4 regions of the Agrobacterium sp. 16-2014-1-2a genome follow, and region 2 is predicted to be linked to each of the others. Evidence: predicted binding sites of a transcription regulator. Region 2 holds the regulator's gene; each other region holds the start of a gene.
The links. Region 2 encodes LexA, which represses DNA repair genes until DNA is damaged. Its sites were predicted from a motif close to TGTTCNNNNTGTGTTCNG; they were not measured.
Positions count from the first base shown of each region.

Region 1 (3,656 bases), 110 kb from region 2:
CCGCCGTCAGAATGGCATCCTCGTCGTGTTCGACCACGATCACCGTATTGCCGATGTCGCGCAGGTGCTTCAGCGTATCGAGCAGGCGGGCATTGTCACGCTGATGAAGGCCGATGGACGGCTCATCTAGAACATAGAGAACGCCGGTGAGGCCGGAGCCGATCTGCGACGCAAGCCGGATGCGCTGGCTTTCTCCGCCGGAAAGCGTGCCGGAGTTGCGTGATAGGCTGAGATAATCCAGCCCGACATCGTTGAGGAATCGCAGACGTTCGCGGATTTCCTTGAGGATGCGAACCGCGATCTCGTTCTGTTTGGCGTTCAGATTTTCCGGCAGCGTCTCGAACCAGTCGCGTGCCATACGGATCGACATCTGGGTGACTTCGCCGATGTGCATTCTGTTGATCTTGACGGCGAGCGCTTCCGGCTTCAGGCGATAGCCGGCGCAGGCCGGGCAGGGGGCCGCCGACATATAACGCTCGATTTCCTCGCGCGCCCAGGCGCTGTCAGTCTCTTTCCAGCGACGCTCCAGATTGGGAACGATGCCTTCGAAATTCTTCACCGTCTTGTAGGAGCGCGCACCGTCCTGATAGTTGAACTCGATCTTGTCGTCAGTGCCCTGGAGAATGGCGTGCTGCGCCTCTTTCGAAAGGTCCGTCCATTTGCTCGACAGCTTGAAACCGAAGGCCTTGCCCAGCGCCTCCAGCGTCTGGTTGTAATAGGGGGAAGACGACTTGGCCCAGGGGGCGATCGCGCCATCCCGCAGGGTGCGTGCAGGTTCGGGCACGATCAGGTTTTCGTCCACCTTCTGCTGCGAGCCGAGACCGTCACAGGTGGGGCAGGCGCCGAAGGGATTGTTGAAGGAGAAAAGCCGGGGCTCGATTTCCGGGATGGTGAAGCCGGAGACCGGGCAGGCGAATTTTTCCGAAAACAGCATACGCTCGTGGGTCTCATTGAGCGATTTGTTTGCGGAGCCGCCAGCCGAGGTTTCTTCCGGCGGCAGGGGCTTGTCGGCAAATTCGGCCACTGCCAACCCGTCGGCAAGCTTGAGGCAGGTCTCGAGACTGTCGGCAAGGCGTGCTGCCATATCCGGGCGCACGACGGCGCGGTCCACCACCACATCGATATCGTGTTTGTACTTCTTGTCGAGGACGGGAACGTCAGCGATCTCGTAGAACTGGCCATCCACCTTGACGCGCTGGAAGCCCTTCTTCATCAGCTCGGCGAGTTCCTTTTTATATTCGCCTTTGCGGCCGCGCACGATCGGCGCGAGAATATAAAGGCGCGTGCCTTCCTCGAAGGCAAGGATACGGTCGACCATCTGGCTGACCGTCTGGCTCTCGATCGGCAGGCCCGTCGCCGGCGAGTAAGGCACGCCGACACGCGCAAACAGCAGGCGCATATAGTCGTAGATTTCCGTGACCGTGCCGACCGTGGAGCGCGGGTTCTTCGAGGTGGTTTTCTGCTCGATGGAAATCGCCGGAGAAAGCCCCTCGATGCGGTCTACATCCGGCTTCTGCATCATTTCGAGGAACTGGCGCGCATAGGCCGAGAGGCTCTCGACATAACGGCGCTGGCCCTCAGCATAGATTGTGTCGAAGGCGAGCGACGACTTGCCCGAGCCGGAGAGCCCGGTCATGACGATCAGCTTATTGCGCGGTAGATCCAGATCGATACCCTTGAGGTTATGCTCACGGGCACCACGGATGGAAATCGTCTTCAGTTCACTCATGATAAAGCTCGGACAAAATTAACAGGCCTGATGGCGGCGCGTCCTTATGTAGTGACGCAACCGGACGTGTCGAGGTTTATTCCCTATCGATCGATGGCTTTTCGGCTCACTTGACTCGAATTTCGTGATTTAATAGAACAAAAAAGGAACAAATTGCAAGTGCGAATGTACTCTCTGAGAAAGTCGGGATTATTCGCTGTGGATTGTTCCCCGTTGCGGTGCCCTTTGCGGGCGGCGATGGTTATTGTGTGCGGGATTTTTTGAAATGCAATTGCCGGTCACGATGGCTGGCGGACAGGATGACGAGATGGCTGGTAGCGTAAACAAGGTAATTCTGATTGGGAACGTTGGCGCCGATCCCGAAATTCGCCGGACGCAGGACGGCCGTCCGATTGCCAATCTGCGTATCGCCACGTCGGAGACGTGGCGGGACCGCAACAGCGGCGAGCGCAAGGAAAAGACAGAATGGCACACGGTCGTCGTTTTCAACGAAGGCCTGTGCAAGGTTGTCGAACAATATGTGAAAAAGGGCGCCAAGCTCTATATTGAAGGCCAGCTGCAGACGCGCAAGTGGCAGGACCAGACCGGTAACGACCGTTACTCCACCGAAGTGGTACTGCAGGGCTTCAACTCCACGCTGACGATGCTCGACGGTCGCGGCGAAGGTGGCGGCGGCAGCCGCAGCGGTGGCGACATCGGCGGTGGAGATTATGGCAGCGGCGGCGGTAACTACGGTGGCGGTTACGACCAGCAGCCGGCGGCCCGCGGCGGTGCCTCGCGTGGCGGCAGCCAGCCTTCCGGCGGCTTCTCCAGTGACATGGACGACGATATCCCGTTCTGATCGGGACCGAGATTGACGGGGCGGGCGCCGGTCGAACCGGTTGCCCGCTTCAAGGTCGCGACGACCTATGCCGCGGCTTTGTCCGCCAGCATCGCAACCATGACATCGGACTGCGAAAGAATACCCACCATCTTGCCGTTGGCGTCGATCACCGGCAGGTAATGCAGGCCTTCCTCCGCAAAGCGGATGATTGCTTCCTCGATCGCCGTTTCCGGCCGCACGGTTCTAACAGGCGATGTCATGATATCCTTGACGGTATCGTTAGGTGCGCTTTCGCCTGAGAGGATAAGGCGCAGGCGCTGCAGGAAACCGATGGAAGGGCGGCCGTTTCTCCAGCTAGCCTTTTCAAGAAAATCCGTCTGAGTGACGATGCCGACGATTTCGGCCCTGTCGTTGGTCACGGGCAGAGCCTTGAAATGGCGGTTGCGCATCAGTGAATGGGCGTGGCGCAGGCTATCATCCGGGGCGACGCCGACCACATCGCGCGACATGACGCTGGCGCAATCGAGGTGGAGGGCGCGGCGGCGCCAGGAGCGCAATTCCGTCTTGCGCAAAATCATCTCCAGCACATCGCGATCAATATCGAGAACCTCGTCATATTCCTTCAGCACCTCGTCCAGATCGGCTGAGGAAAAGCCGATTTTCTGTATCGGCGTCGGGTCTGCCGTGCCGTGGCTGGCCTTTCCAAACCTCAGGCCGTGCGGATAGGCGCGGCCGGTGGCATTGTTATAAACGAGCGCGAGGATGAGAAGGATGAGCGAGTTTCCGGCGACCGGCCAGAGAATAAAGCCATAGCCGAGACTATGCACGGCGGGACCGCCGAGAACGGCCGTCAGCGCCACCGCGCCGCTTGGCGGGTGCAGGCAGCGCAGCGCCATCATGGCAGCAATGGCAAGGCTTATGGCAAGCGCGCTGGCAAGGAAAATATCCGGAACGAGTAGAGCCACCGTCACGCCCACGAAAGCCGACACGATGTTACCGCAGAGGATCGACCAGGGCTGCGCAAGGGGGCTGGATGGCACGGCGAATAAAAGCACCGCCGAGGCGCCCATCGGCGCGATCATGGCGGGCAGGGTAGGGTCTAAG
Region 1 covers NZ_JBNWBX010000001.1:331,813-335,468, forward strand. Annotated here, with positions in the region: gene uvrA (excinuclease ABC subunit UvrA) at 1-1,729, opposite strand, end outside; gene ACQZ45_RS01650 (single-stranded DNA-binding protein) at 1,995-2,570, shown strand; gene ACQZ45_RS01655 (CBS domain-containing protein) at 2,636-3,656, opposite strand, start outside.
Region 1: uvrA (excinuclease ABC subunit UvrA) is a predicted target of LexA. The motif match lies at 1,863-1,880, and genes of this name have one in related genera.

Region 2 (3,656 bases):
GACGTTTCGACCGTGATCTGCCGCAGCCCATCATCCGGCTGCTGGCGGCGTCGCAATGACTGCCGCCAGCATGGATCATCGGGCCTTGGCGCGCAAATCTTCAGTCAATTCGCCGATCCCGCCAACTTCCTCTTCATGACCAGCGTCGCGCCAGCTCTCCTTCAAACCGGCCTCGTACCATTCTTGCATGGCAGGCAGGGCGAGCAGCAGGTCGCAATAGGCTTTCGCTGCTGGCGAAAGATCCGCGCTGCCATAGGTCTGGAAACGGAATGCAACCGGGCAGAAGAAAGCATCGACCGCCGTGAACTTTTGACCGGCAAGATATGGCCCGCCGAATTTTGTAAGACCCTCGCTCCACAACGCATCGATCCGCTTTATATCGGCCTTAAGTCCGGCATCGCCGCCCCTGGGTTTGACCCGAATGCCCACCGACATGGGATAGAGATTGCGCAGCGAGGAAAAGCCGGCATGCATCTCACTTGCGGCCGAACGCGACCAGGCCCTCGCATGCTTGTCGCTTGCCCAGACACCCTGGTGTCTTTCGGCAAGATATTCGACGATCGAAAGCGTTTCCCAAACCGTCATACCCTCGTCGACCAGGCAGGGCACCTTGCCCGTCGGCGAAAAGGAGGAGAAAGAGACGCCTTCGCCGAACGGAATGAGCTTTTCATCGAAGGCGATACCGAGCGTGCGCATCAATACCCACGGCCGCAGCGACCATGAAGAATAGTTCTTGTTGGCTATATAAAGATCGTACATGGCGTATCTCCCGGATATGACGCGTATTTCTACACCTGCCAAGCGTTCACGGAATATCGAAAATTATCCATGGCTCCCATAAACGCCGTTGATGAATGGTGATGTGGGGCCGCTGAGAGCGCGCCTTGCGATAAGTCACCCTTTGGTGACGACTAAAACTGACTGTGCAACACGACAGAACAACGTCGCTAAAAAACAGCGGATGGGATCGCTTCGACAATTACAGCGAGCAGCCCATTCGCCACCACGCCTGTAGCGAAACCGAAGCATCTTTATGGAGCAGGAACTCAGTTTAGAAAGGGCAACGCGCATAGGCTGGATGGCGCATATCCTCGTGCACCCGCAAAAGCCCGCCACGTTTGGAAAAAGCCAAACCCAATATAGGCGCCATCTTCACGATGACGCCTATTATAAAGTGAATACGTTCGGTTCGATAAGATCAATGGTAGCGGCGGATCAGCCCCACCAGTTTGCCCTGAATTTTAACCCGGTCGGGCCCGAAGATACGGGTCTCATAGGCTGGGTTTGCCGCCTCGAGCGCAATGGAGGCTCCCTTGCGGCGGAAGCGCTTCAGCGTGGCTTCCTCGTCATCCACCAGAGCCACAACGATGTCCCCGGGATTGGCGGTGTTGCCGTTGCGGATGATGACTGTGTCGCCGTCGAAAATGCCGGCCTCGATCATCGAATCACCCTTGACCTCAAGCGCGTAATGTTCGCCCGTGCCAAGCATGTCTACTGGCACTGCCACATCATGGGTGTTGTTCTGGATGGCGGAAATTGGCACGCCCGCAGCGATGCGGCCCATGACCGGCACGGTGACAGCCCCGCCCAGATCGTTGGCCGGCGTCTTGGGGGCAGGGGCCGGTTCCGGCGTTTTGGGCTTGCCAAGGCTGCCTTCGATAACGCTTGGCGAAAAGCCGCGCTGCGGCCTTGCACCCGGCGTATAAGCCTCGGGCAGCTTGATGACTTCCAGCGCCCGAGCTCTATTTGGTAGCCGACGAATGAACCCGCGCTCTTCGAGAGCGGTTATCAGGCGGTGGATGCCGGATTTCGAAGCAAGATCGAGTGCGTCCTTCATTTCATCGAAGGAGGGCGGCACGCCGGACTCTTTCATTCGTTCATGAATGAAGAGAAGCAATTCCTGCTGTTTGCGCGTGAGCATGAGGAAAACACCCTTTAGAATCGTAGTGGAAGTCGCGAAACAAATACAGAACGAACACTATATGTTCCATATGTGTTCTGCAATCCCCTAAAATTTCGTGAAGGTGCCATCTGTTGCTGTGATGATTTGCCTCATAGCACGCAATTGTGCTTTTGTGCGGTCAAAACCGTCCCGACATGCTCCGGGCGGAAGGCCAGCAGGATACATTTTCATGACGAAACCCTATAGCGTTGACCATCTCGTTTTGCCCGTGGAAGTCATAGGCGTCGCCGTGAAGCGCCTCGTCAGTCTTGGCTTTACGGTTGCGCCGGAGGCTCTGCATCCTTTCGGCACCCAAAATGCCTGCGTATTTTTCGCCGATGGCACCTATCTGGAGCCGCTCGCAATTGCTGATTCGGCTAAATATAATGCGTCAATAGAGAGGGGTGATGTGTTCACCGGCAGGGATGTGGCCTTCCGGCAACGGGACGGGCAGGAGGGTTTTTCGGCTCTTGTCGCCAGGACTGAAGACGCCTTGGTTGACCATGAGCGGTTTCGGGCAGCCGGCCTTTCGGCGGGCGATGTGTTCGAGTTTTCGCGGCCTGTTCGTATGCCGGATGGCTCGCAAGGCGAGGCGGCGTTCCGGCTGGCTTTTGCTGCAAGCGGGGCGGCCGCGGATTTCTTTTTGTTCAGTTGTCAACGGCTTCAAGCCCTTCCGGGCGATCGCACCATGCTGGAGCGCCACGCCAATGGTGTCACCGGCCTGAGTGAAATCGTCCTGTTTTCCGGCGGCAATATGAAGGTGGCGGGCCTGATCGAGACAGTGTTTGGCTGTGAAGGCAAAAGGTCTCCGGGCGGTGATATGGTTTTCGCGACCGGCAATGCCAGCATCAGATTGACCGGAAAACCGCCTTTCGGCGGGCAGACCCTGAATGCTCAGGATGGCAACGAATGCGGATTGCGCGGCGCGGGCATCGTCTTTTCGTCACACGATCTTGCCGTGACAGAGGCGGTGCTTGCTGCTAATGGCGTGTCCTGCGCAAAAGCGGACGGCCGTCTGGTGGTGCCCGCAGCACCCGGTCAGGGTGTTGCCTTCGCCTTCGAGGAAAAATGATGAGCGTTACGAACAATCTTAAAGTCACTGCCGGCGACGGCGCCAGCAAGGTTTCCTTCTCGAATACCGAGCGGTTTTCGCTGATTGCCGGTCCCTGCCAGATGGAAAGCCGCGAACATGCCTTCATGATCGCTGGCGTCCTGAAGGAGCTTTGCGACAAGCTGGGAGTAGGGCTTGTCTACAAGTCTTCTTTCGACAAGGCGAACCGCACTTCGCTTTCCGGAAAACGCGGCATCGGCCTGGATAACGCGATGCAGGTTTTTGCCGATCTCAAAAAGGAATTCGGTTTTCCTCTTCTGACCGACATCCACACGGAAGAGCAATGCGCCATCGTTTCCGAGGTAGTGGACGTGCTGCAGATTCCGGCGTTCCTCAGCCGCCAGACCGATCTTCTCGTTGCTGCCGCCAAAACCGGCCGCGTCATCAACGTCAAGAAAGGCCAGTTTCTGGCGCCCTGGGACATGAAGAACGTGCTTGCCAAGCTCAATGAGAGCGGCAATCCGAATGTGATGTTGTGCGAGCGCGGTGCGTCCTTCGGTTACAACACGCTGGTTTCCGACATGCGCTCTTTGCCGATCATGGCAGCGCTCGGCGCACCTGTCGTGTTCGATGCCACCCATTCGGTGCAGCAACCGGGCGGGC
Region 2 covers NZ_JBNWBX010000001.1:438,101-441,756, reverse strand. Annotated here, with positions in the region: gene ACQZ45_RS02200 (ComEC/Rec2 family competence protein) at 1-59, shown strand, start outside; gene ACQZ45_RS02195 (glutathione S-transferase family protein) at 76-759, opposite strand; gene lexA (transcriptional repressor LexA) at 1,199-1,921, opposite strand; gene ACQZ45_RS02185 (VOC family protein) at 2,133-3,014, shown strand; gene kdsA (3-deoxy-8-phosphooctulonate synthase) at 3,014-3,656, shown strand, end outside.

Region 3 (3,656 bases), 680 kb from region 2:
CAGGCAAGTTCGTGTTCGGCTGCACCGAGGCTTATCTCATCGAGAACGGCAAGATCGGCGCGCCGGTGAAGGGTGCAATGCTGATCGGCAACGGGCCGGACGCAATGAAGCGCGTCTCGATGATCGGCAACGATTCGAAACTGGACACCGGCATCGGCAATTGCGGCAAGGCCGGGCAATGGGTTCCGGTTGGCGTCGGCCAGCCGCATCTGCGCATGGACCAGATCACCGTCGGCGGCACGAAGGCGTAGTTCCGGCCTCGAGCCGGAATCGAGCCTACCCGTGTCCGCTTGGCGAAAGGAGTCTTTGCAGCCCAAGGACTTGGGCTGACTGGGTGCCGGATCATGTACGGCATGAGGTGAGAAAGGCTGTGGTAGGCCGAAAAGTTGAACCTGCTTCAGCCCACAACTCCGCACATGGCTGCCATGATGAGGATTCCTCTGGCAAGTCACCCGGAAGACGATAATATCGCCCCATTACCGCAGGCCACGCCTCCCATAGCCGGGCCTGCGCGGCAAAGGAGACCATGACCATCATACGAAATGCCCTCGTCCCGGAACTAGCCGTCAGCGACTGGCAGAAAAGCCGCGCTTTTTATTGCGACCTGATCGGTTTTCATGTGGTTTATGAGCGCGCCGAAGAGGGCTTTGCCTATCTGGCGCTGGGTGATGCGCAACTGATGATCGACCAGATCGGTGCGACCCGGACCTTCGTGGCGGAAAATGCAGCGCTTGAATTTCCGCTGGGCCGCGGCATGAATCTGCAACTTGCCGTTCCTTCCCTGCTGCCCATCCTCGCGCGGCTTGAGCGGGCCTCGATCGATCTTGTCCTGCCGTCAGAAGAAAAATGGTACAGGCGCGGCACAGTCGAGGTCGGCAACCGGCAATTCATCGTCGCCGATCCGGACGGTTACCTGCTCCGCCCGTTCGAAAGCCTCGGCGAACGCCCCTTCCGGTTCGGTTGAGCCGCCATGCTGCCTTTTCTCCCGCATGCTGTCGTTTTCGACATGGACGGATTGCTGATCGAAAGCGAGACGCTTTATCGCGATTCCTTTCTGGCCGCGTCAGATGAGGGCGGCCACGGAATGCGGGTAGAGACCTATCAGAAGGTCTGCGGCAGCCCGTGGGATGTCATTACCGGCACCATTTTCGCCGATTATGGCGCGGATTTTCCGATCGACAGCTTCCGTGACGCCTGGCTCCGGCATCTTGCCGTGATGATGGCAGAAGGCGTGGCGCTGAAACCCGGCGTCGTCGAAATCCTCGATCTTCTCGACAGGCTCGATATACGCCGCGCCATCGCCACCTCCTCGCGGCACGATTCCGTCACGCGTCATCTCGGCCCCTATGACCTGCTCAAACGTTTCGATACCATCGTCGCCCGCGGCGACTATTCGGAGCCGAAGCCGTCGCCCATGCCATATCTTACTGCCGCAAAACGTCTCGGCATCGATCCGGGCCGTTGCCTGGCGCTGGAGGATTCCTGGCACGGCGTGCGCTCCGCCTCATCGGCGGGCATGATGACGATCATGGTGCCGGATGTCGCGCCGCCGACCGAGGAAATGCGGGAAAAATGCATCGCCGTTTCAAGCGATCTTCATGCGGTTGCCGGTCTCCTGCAACAGGCGCCGTTATCAGAGGCATGAAGGCGCGTCACATGCCTTTAGCCATTGGTCTTTATGGTGTCTCACATATAGGCTGACAGGCCGATCCTGCTCGAATGCATTTGTCGGCACATTCATAAACGGCGCGGCGCTGATATTGCTCGCTCTTTCCGCATTTCAGATTACCCTGCGGCAGGTCATGACACCGGTGGCCGCCATTCTCGCAGCTCTGCTCTCTATCGTTTCGCTCTCATAATCGCGGCAGCGACAGAGTCGCAGCGCTAGGATCGAGTCCCTCCCCGCAAACTGTCAAACCGACGGTGTAAAACGCCACTTGCGCTCTATCGATGCTTCGATGTCGAGACCGTTACAATGGGCGAGCAGCAACACGTGGCCCAAGAGATCGGCGGTTTCGTCGGCCAGATCCCGTTTCATCTCCTCTTCGCTTCTGTCTTTGCTGCGCCCACGCCCCGTCATCCGGTTCCAGGCCTGCGTGACCTCACCAACCTCCTCCTGAAGCTTCAGCATATACCAGTCGGGATCGCGGATGATCCTATTTTCCTCGGCGTATTTCTGTGAGGCAGCTTCAAACTGGCGCATCAAGACAGCAAGCATTTGTTCATCCTTTGTTCGTGAGATACAACTCTGATCACGATTCTCCGGCGGCGTCGTTTCGAAAGCGTATCGTGCGATAATCAGCTGAAATTTCCGCGACAGGTGCCTGCATGCGGGATAAAGAGGTATTCGAAACCCATGCAGTCACCCATGCCTCTCCTCGATTTTTTCTCGGCTCTCATCATCGCGCATAGTCCGACGCTGCTCGCCATGTTTGCGGGCGCCGCCTTTCTCGCCGGACTTGCCCGCGGCTTTTCCGGCTTTGGTGCGGCCCTCATCTTCATTCCGCTGGCAAGCGCCATTGTCGGCCCGCGCATCGCCTCGGTGGTTCTTCTTGTGGTGGACGGCGTTTTGACGCTCGGCATGATACCGCCGGCCTGGCGCATGGCCGACCGGCGTGAAGTCTTCACCATGGCAGCCGGTGCGCTTGTCGGCGTCCCGCTTGGAACGCTGCTGCTTTCCGGCGGGGATCCGCTCACCCTGCGCTGGATCATTTCCATCGTGGTTGTCGTGCTGCTGTTATTTCTCGTTTCCGGCTGGCGTTACAGCGGCCGGCCGAAAACGCCGCTCACCCTGTTCACCGGGCTTGTTGCCGGGCTGTTTTCAGGTGCGGCGCAACTGGGCGGTCCACCCATCGTCGCCTATTGGCTTGGCGGCGCCCTCAAGGGCGCTTTCGTGCGCGCCAATGTCATTCTCTATTTCGCGATTTCGACCGTGATATCCGCCACCAGCTATTTTTTTGGTGGCCTGTTCACCGCTGACGTCTTTGTTTTTTTCCTGCTGGCCCTGCCGTTTTACGGGGCGGGTCTTTATGCCGGTGCGCGGCTGCACGGGCTTGCCGACGAGGCGGCGTTCAGGCGCATCTGCTACGGCCTGATCGCCATTTCCGCCGTCATCGGCCTGCCGCTATTTGATTCGCTGCTGAAATAGGCAGGCAAGGACGGCCTGCCCCCTGCAGCTTTCAAGGATACATGCGGACCTTGGACCACGGTTCATCCGGCGTCTCGCGGCGGAATTCGACACGGTCGTGCAGGCGGAACTTGCGGTCGTGCCAGAACTCGATGCTGACCGGGCGAATGCGGAAACCGGACCAGTAGGAGGGGCGCGGAATATCGCCGATCGCATATTTCGCGGTGTATTCGGCAACCGCCTTTTCCAGCGCAAACCGGCCTTCCAGCGGCCGCGACTGCTTCGACGCCCAGGCGCCGATGCGGCTTCCGCGCGGACGCGAGGCGTAATAGCTATCCGCTTCCGCGTCGGTAACGATCTCCACCTCGCCGCGCAGACGCACCTGCCGGCGCAGGCTTTTCCAGTGGAAACACATGGCCGCTTTTTTCTGGCCCAGGATCTCGCGCCCCTTCTGGCTTTCGAAATTCGTATAGAAAACGAAGCCGCGATCGTCGACGTCCTTCAGCAGCACCATGCGCACATTCGGCAG
Region 3 covers NZ_JBNWBX010000001.1:1,118,303-1,121,958, forward strand. Annotated here, with positions in the region: gene tldD (metalloprotease TldD) at 1-251, shown strand, start outside; gene ACQZ45_RS05660 (bleomycin resistance protein) at 527-964, shown strand; gene ACQZ45_RS05665 (HAD family hydrolase) at 971-1,645, shown strand; gene ACQZ45_RS05670 (MazG nucleotide pyrophosphohydrolase domain-containing protein) at 1,913-2,218, opposite strand; gene ACQZ45_RS05675 (TSUP family transporter) at 2,369-3,148, shown strand; gene pdxH (pyridoxamine 5'-phosphate oxidase) at 3,180-3,656, opposite strand, start outside.
Region 3: ACQZ45_RS05670 (MazG nucleotide pyrophosphohydrolase domain-containing protein) is a predicted target of LexA. The motif match lies at 2,220-2,237, and genes of this name have one in related genera.

Region 4 (3,656 bases), on a different contig from region 2:
CGTGTTTCAGCCGGGATACGTGCAATCGCGGTCGGCGCGCCGTTCAAAACAAGCGATACTGTTGCCTGACTGACGCCGGCAAGCTTCGCAATATCGTTCTGAGTAAGGCGTTTATGGCTGGTCACGCAATGCCCTCCCCGACATTCGTTGCCTGCTAATACGTATTAGCTGTTAATGCGTATTAGCATGGCCTCCCTACTCTGTGTCAAGAGGGGAAAGACACGCTTGCGGAGAGATGTTTTGACGAAGGCTTATGAGGCGGCCAGCCCGGCCTTATGACGGCCGCGCTGGGTTATGGGCTTTCATACCATCGGTAAATGGTGCCCGCTGCGGGTTCAGGGTACCGAAGGCGTCTTTGCGTCTGCAAGCTTTTGCTGGAGAAGCCAGGTCCACATCGCCTCATCGTCGAGCACTTTTGCCTCCACCTCTTCATGGTTCGTATCTTCAAAAACCGTCAGCCGCACATTACGTTTCAGTTCCTGGAGACGCTGAACGAGGACAACAGTATCGGACAAAGGAATCACCTCATCCCTTGAGCCGTGAAAGGCCCAGAATGCTGTCTTTTCATTGGTGCGGTTGAGGTAATGGCGGATGCCGCCACCGGCAATTGGGACGACCGCAGCAAAAGTTTGTGGAAACTGCTCGGCCATTGACCAGGCGCCGAACCCTCCCCGGCTATATCCAATCAGATAGATACGGCTGCGGTCCACCCGATGATCCGCCACAACGGAAGCCAGGACGCTTGCGACACGTTCGATCGGATAAAGCAGTTCCTCGCTCGGATTTTGTGGCGAAAACACCATGAAAGGAAAATCACGGCCCCCTTCGATCAATTTTGGCAGACCGTTGCGGCGCAGCTTTTCGACGTCGCTCCCGCCCTGATCGCCGCCATGCAGCCATACCACGAGAGGATAGGTTTTGTCCGAACCGGCATAGTCTTTGGGCGTATAAAGCAGATAATTGATATCCGACGCGATCGTGGCGTCAGACCTCATGGCCTTCTGCTCGGCAAACGCAAATGTCGATGTGGCCAGTGCCGCAACAGCGATCAGGCATAGTTTAAGATGCTTCATGCTTTTGTCCTCCCAACAAACACGTCTTCCAAGACGCGACTGGTGAACTCATCAGCCGCCGGGTTGGTTCAGTGGTTTGAAAAGCATGCCGGTCAACACGCCATGCGGAACCCGATTGAGGCTGCGACTATCGATCAGCCAGGCTTGTCCACCGCAGTGTGGAGGACAGAGACATGCGTTCATTATTTGTTCTGGCCTGCTGTTTGAGTTTTTGCTAATCATTGCAACAAGAGTGCTTTTGAAAAATGCCGTCTTCGTGCGGATAGGCAAATATCAAGGATGCAGGCATGGCGGTTGCCTATCTGGACAAACTGAACGAGCAGCAACGCAAGGCCGTGGAACATGGCGTTGGGCCTTCAGGCGGACACACGGCGGGACCGTTGCTGATTATCGCCGGTGCCGGTTCCGGCAAGACCAATACGCTGGCGCACCGGGTGGCGCATCTGATCGTTAATGGCGCTGATCCTCGCCGCATCCTGCTGATGACGTTTTCACGGCGTGCCGCTTCCGAAATGTCGCGTCGTGTCGAGCGTATCTGCAAGCAGGTCATCGGCGCTAACGCCGGAGCCCTCACGGATGCGATGACCTGGTCCGGCACGTTTCACGGGATCGGCGCGCGCCTCTTGCGAATCTATGCGGAACAGATTGGACTGGACGTGGATTTCACGATCCACGACCGCGAAGACAGCGCTGATCTGATGAACCTTGCCCGACACGAACTGGGTTTCTCCAAGACCGAGAGCCGTTTTCCGACAAAGGGCACCTGCCTTGCGATCTATTCGCGCGCCGTCAATTCACAAACGCCGCTGAAAGAAATCCTGCGCCAGCACTATCCATGGGTGTCCAGCTGGGAAGAAGAACTCAAGCAATTATTCGCCGCCTATGTGGAGGCCAAGCAGGCCCAGAACGTTCTCGATTACGACGATCTTCTGCTCTACTGGGCCCAGATGGTCAGCGATCCCGACCTTGCAGGCGATATCGGCAATCGTTTCGACCACGTGATGGTCGACGAATATCAGGATACCAACCGGCTGCAGGCCGCGGTGCTGATGGCACTGAAGCCGGGCGGTCGCGGGTTGACCGTGGTGGGTGACGATGCCCAGTCGATCTATTCGTTCCGGGCAGCAACGGTGCGCAATATCCTTGATTTTCCGGCATCTTTCAGCCCGCCTGCCGATATTATCACCCTTGATCGCAACTATCGCTCGACACAGCCGATACTGGCTGCCGCCAATGGTGTCATCGACCTTGCCCGTGAGCGATTCACCAAAAACCTCTGGACCGAACGACAGTCACTCGAGCGGCCGAAGCTCGTGACAGTAAAAAGCGAAACCGAGCAGGCGAACTTCATTATCGACCAGGTGCTGGCCAATCGTGAGACCGGCATGACGCTGAAGCAACAGGCCGTGCTGTTTCGCACCTCCAGTCATAGCGGGCCGCTTGAAGTTGAACTTACACGCCGCAACATTCCCTTCGTCAAATTTGGCGGCCTGAAGTTTCTCGACAGTGCCCATGTAAAGGACATGCTGGCGGTATTGCGGTTCGCGCAAAACCCGCGCGACCGCGTCGCAGGTTTCAGGCTACTTCAGATGCTGCCGGGTATCGGGCCGAAGAAAGCCGGCAATATTCTCGATACGATTGCGGCAGACCCGGAACCTCTGCTCGCCCTTGCCGAAATTCCGCCGCCACCCAAAACCGGTGATGACTGGGTATCCTTCGTGCAGTTGCTGGCGAACATGCGAAAATCGCACGGCGGCTGGCCATCAGATATCGAGCAGGCGCGGCTCTGGTACGAGCCCCACCTCGAACGCATCCATGTGGATGCCGAGACGCGGAAGGCCGATTTGCTGCAACTCGAGCAGATTGCCGGCGGCTATCCTTCCCGCGAACGCTTCCTCACCGAACTGACGCTCGATCCACCGGATGCCACCAGCGATCAGGCAGGCGTGCCGCTGCTCGATGAGGATTACCTGACGCTTTCAACCATTCATTCGGCGAAAGGCCAGGAATGGCGCTCCGTCTTTATCCTGAACGTGGTCGATGGCTGCATACCCTCCGATCTGGGCGTCGGCTCCACGCATGAAGTAGAGGAGGAACGCCGGTTGCTCTATGTCGCCATGACTCGCGCCAAGGACAGTCTGTCACTGATAACCCCGCAACGGTTCTTCACCCATGGCCAGAACGCGCAGGGCGACCGGCATGTCTATGCCGCTAGAACCCGCTTCATACCGGCAACTTTGCTGCAGTTCTTTGAAACCGCCACCTGGCCCCTGGTTTCGGCCGCAGCCTCCGAGCGCAGCGCACAGCAGATCCGCATCGATGTAGGCGCGCGGATGCGGGCGATGTGGAAATAGGGAAGATCGTATAGGCTGGAACGATGGATAACACGGCTGTTCGAAAGATCATCCATATCGACATGGATGCCTTTTATGCATCGGTGGAGCAACGCGACAACCCCGCACTTCGCGGCCTGCCCGTCGCCGTCGGCGGATCGGCCGCACGAGGCGTGGTGGCTGCGGCAAGTTACGAGGCGAGAACCTTCGGCGTGCATTCAGCCATGCCGTCCGTCACTGCCAAACGGAA
Region 4 covers NZ_JBNWBX010000004.1:159,324-162,979, reverse strand. Annotated here, with positions in the region: gene ACQZ45_RS14935 (LacI family DNA-binding transcriptional regulator) at 1-125, opposite strand, end outside; gene ACQZ45_RS14930 (carboxylesterase family protein) at 336-1,073, opposite strand; gene ACQZ45_RS14925 (ATP-dependent helicase) at 1,361-3,427, shown strand; gene dinB (DNA polymerase IV) at 3,451-3,656, shown strand, end outside.
Region 4: ACQZ45_RS14925 (ATP-dependent helicase) is a predicted target of LexA. The motif match lies at 1,250-1,267, and genes of this name have one in related genera.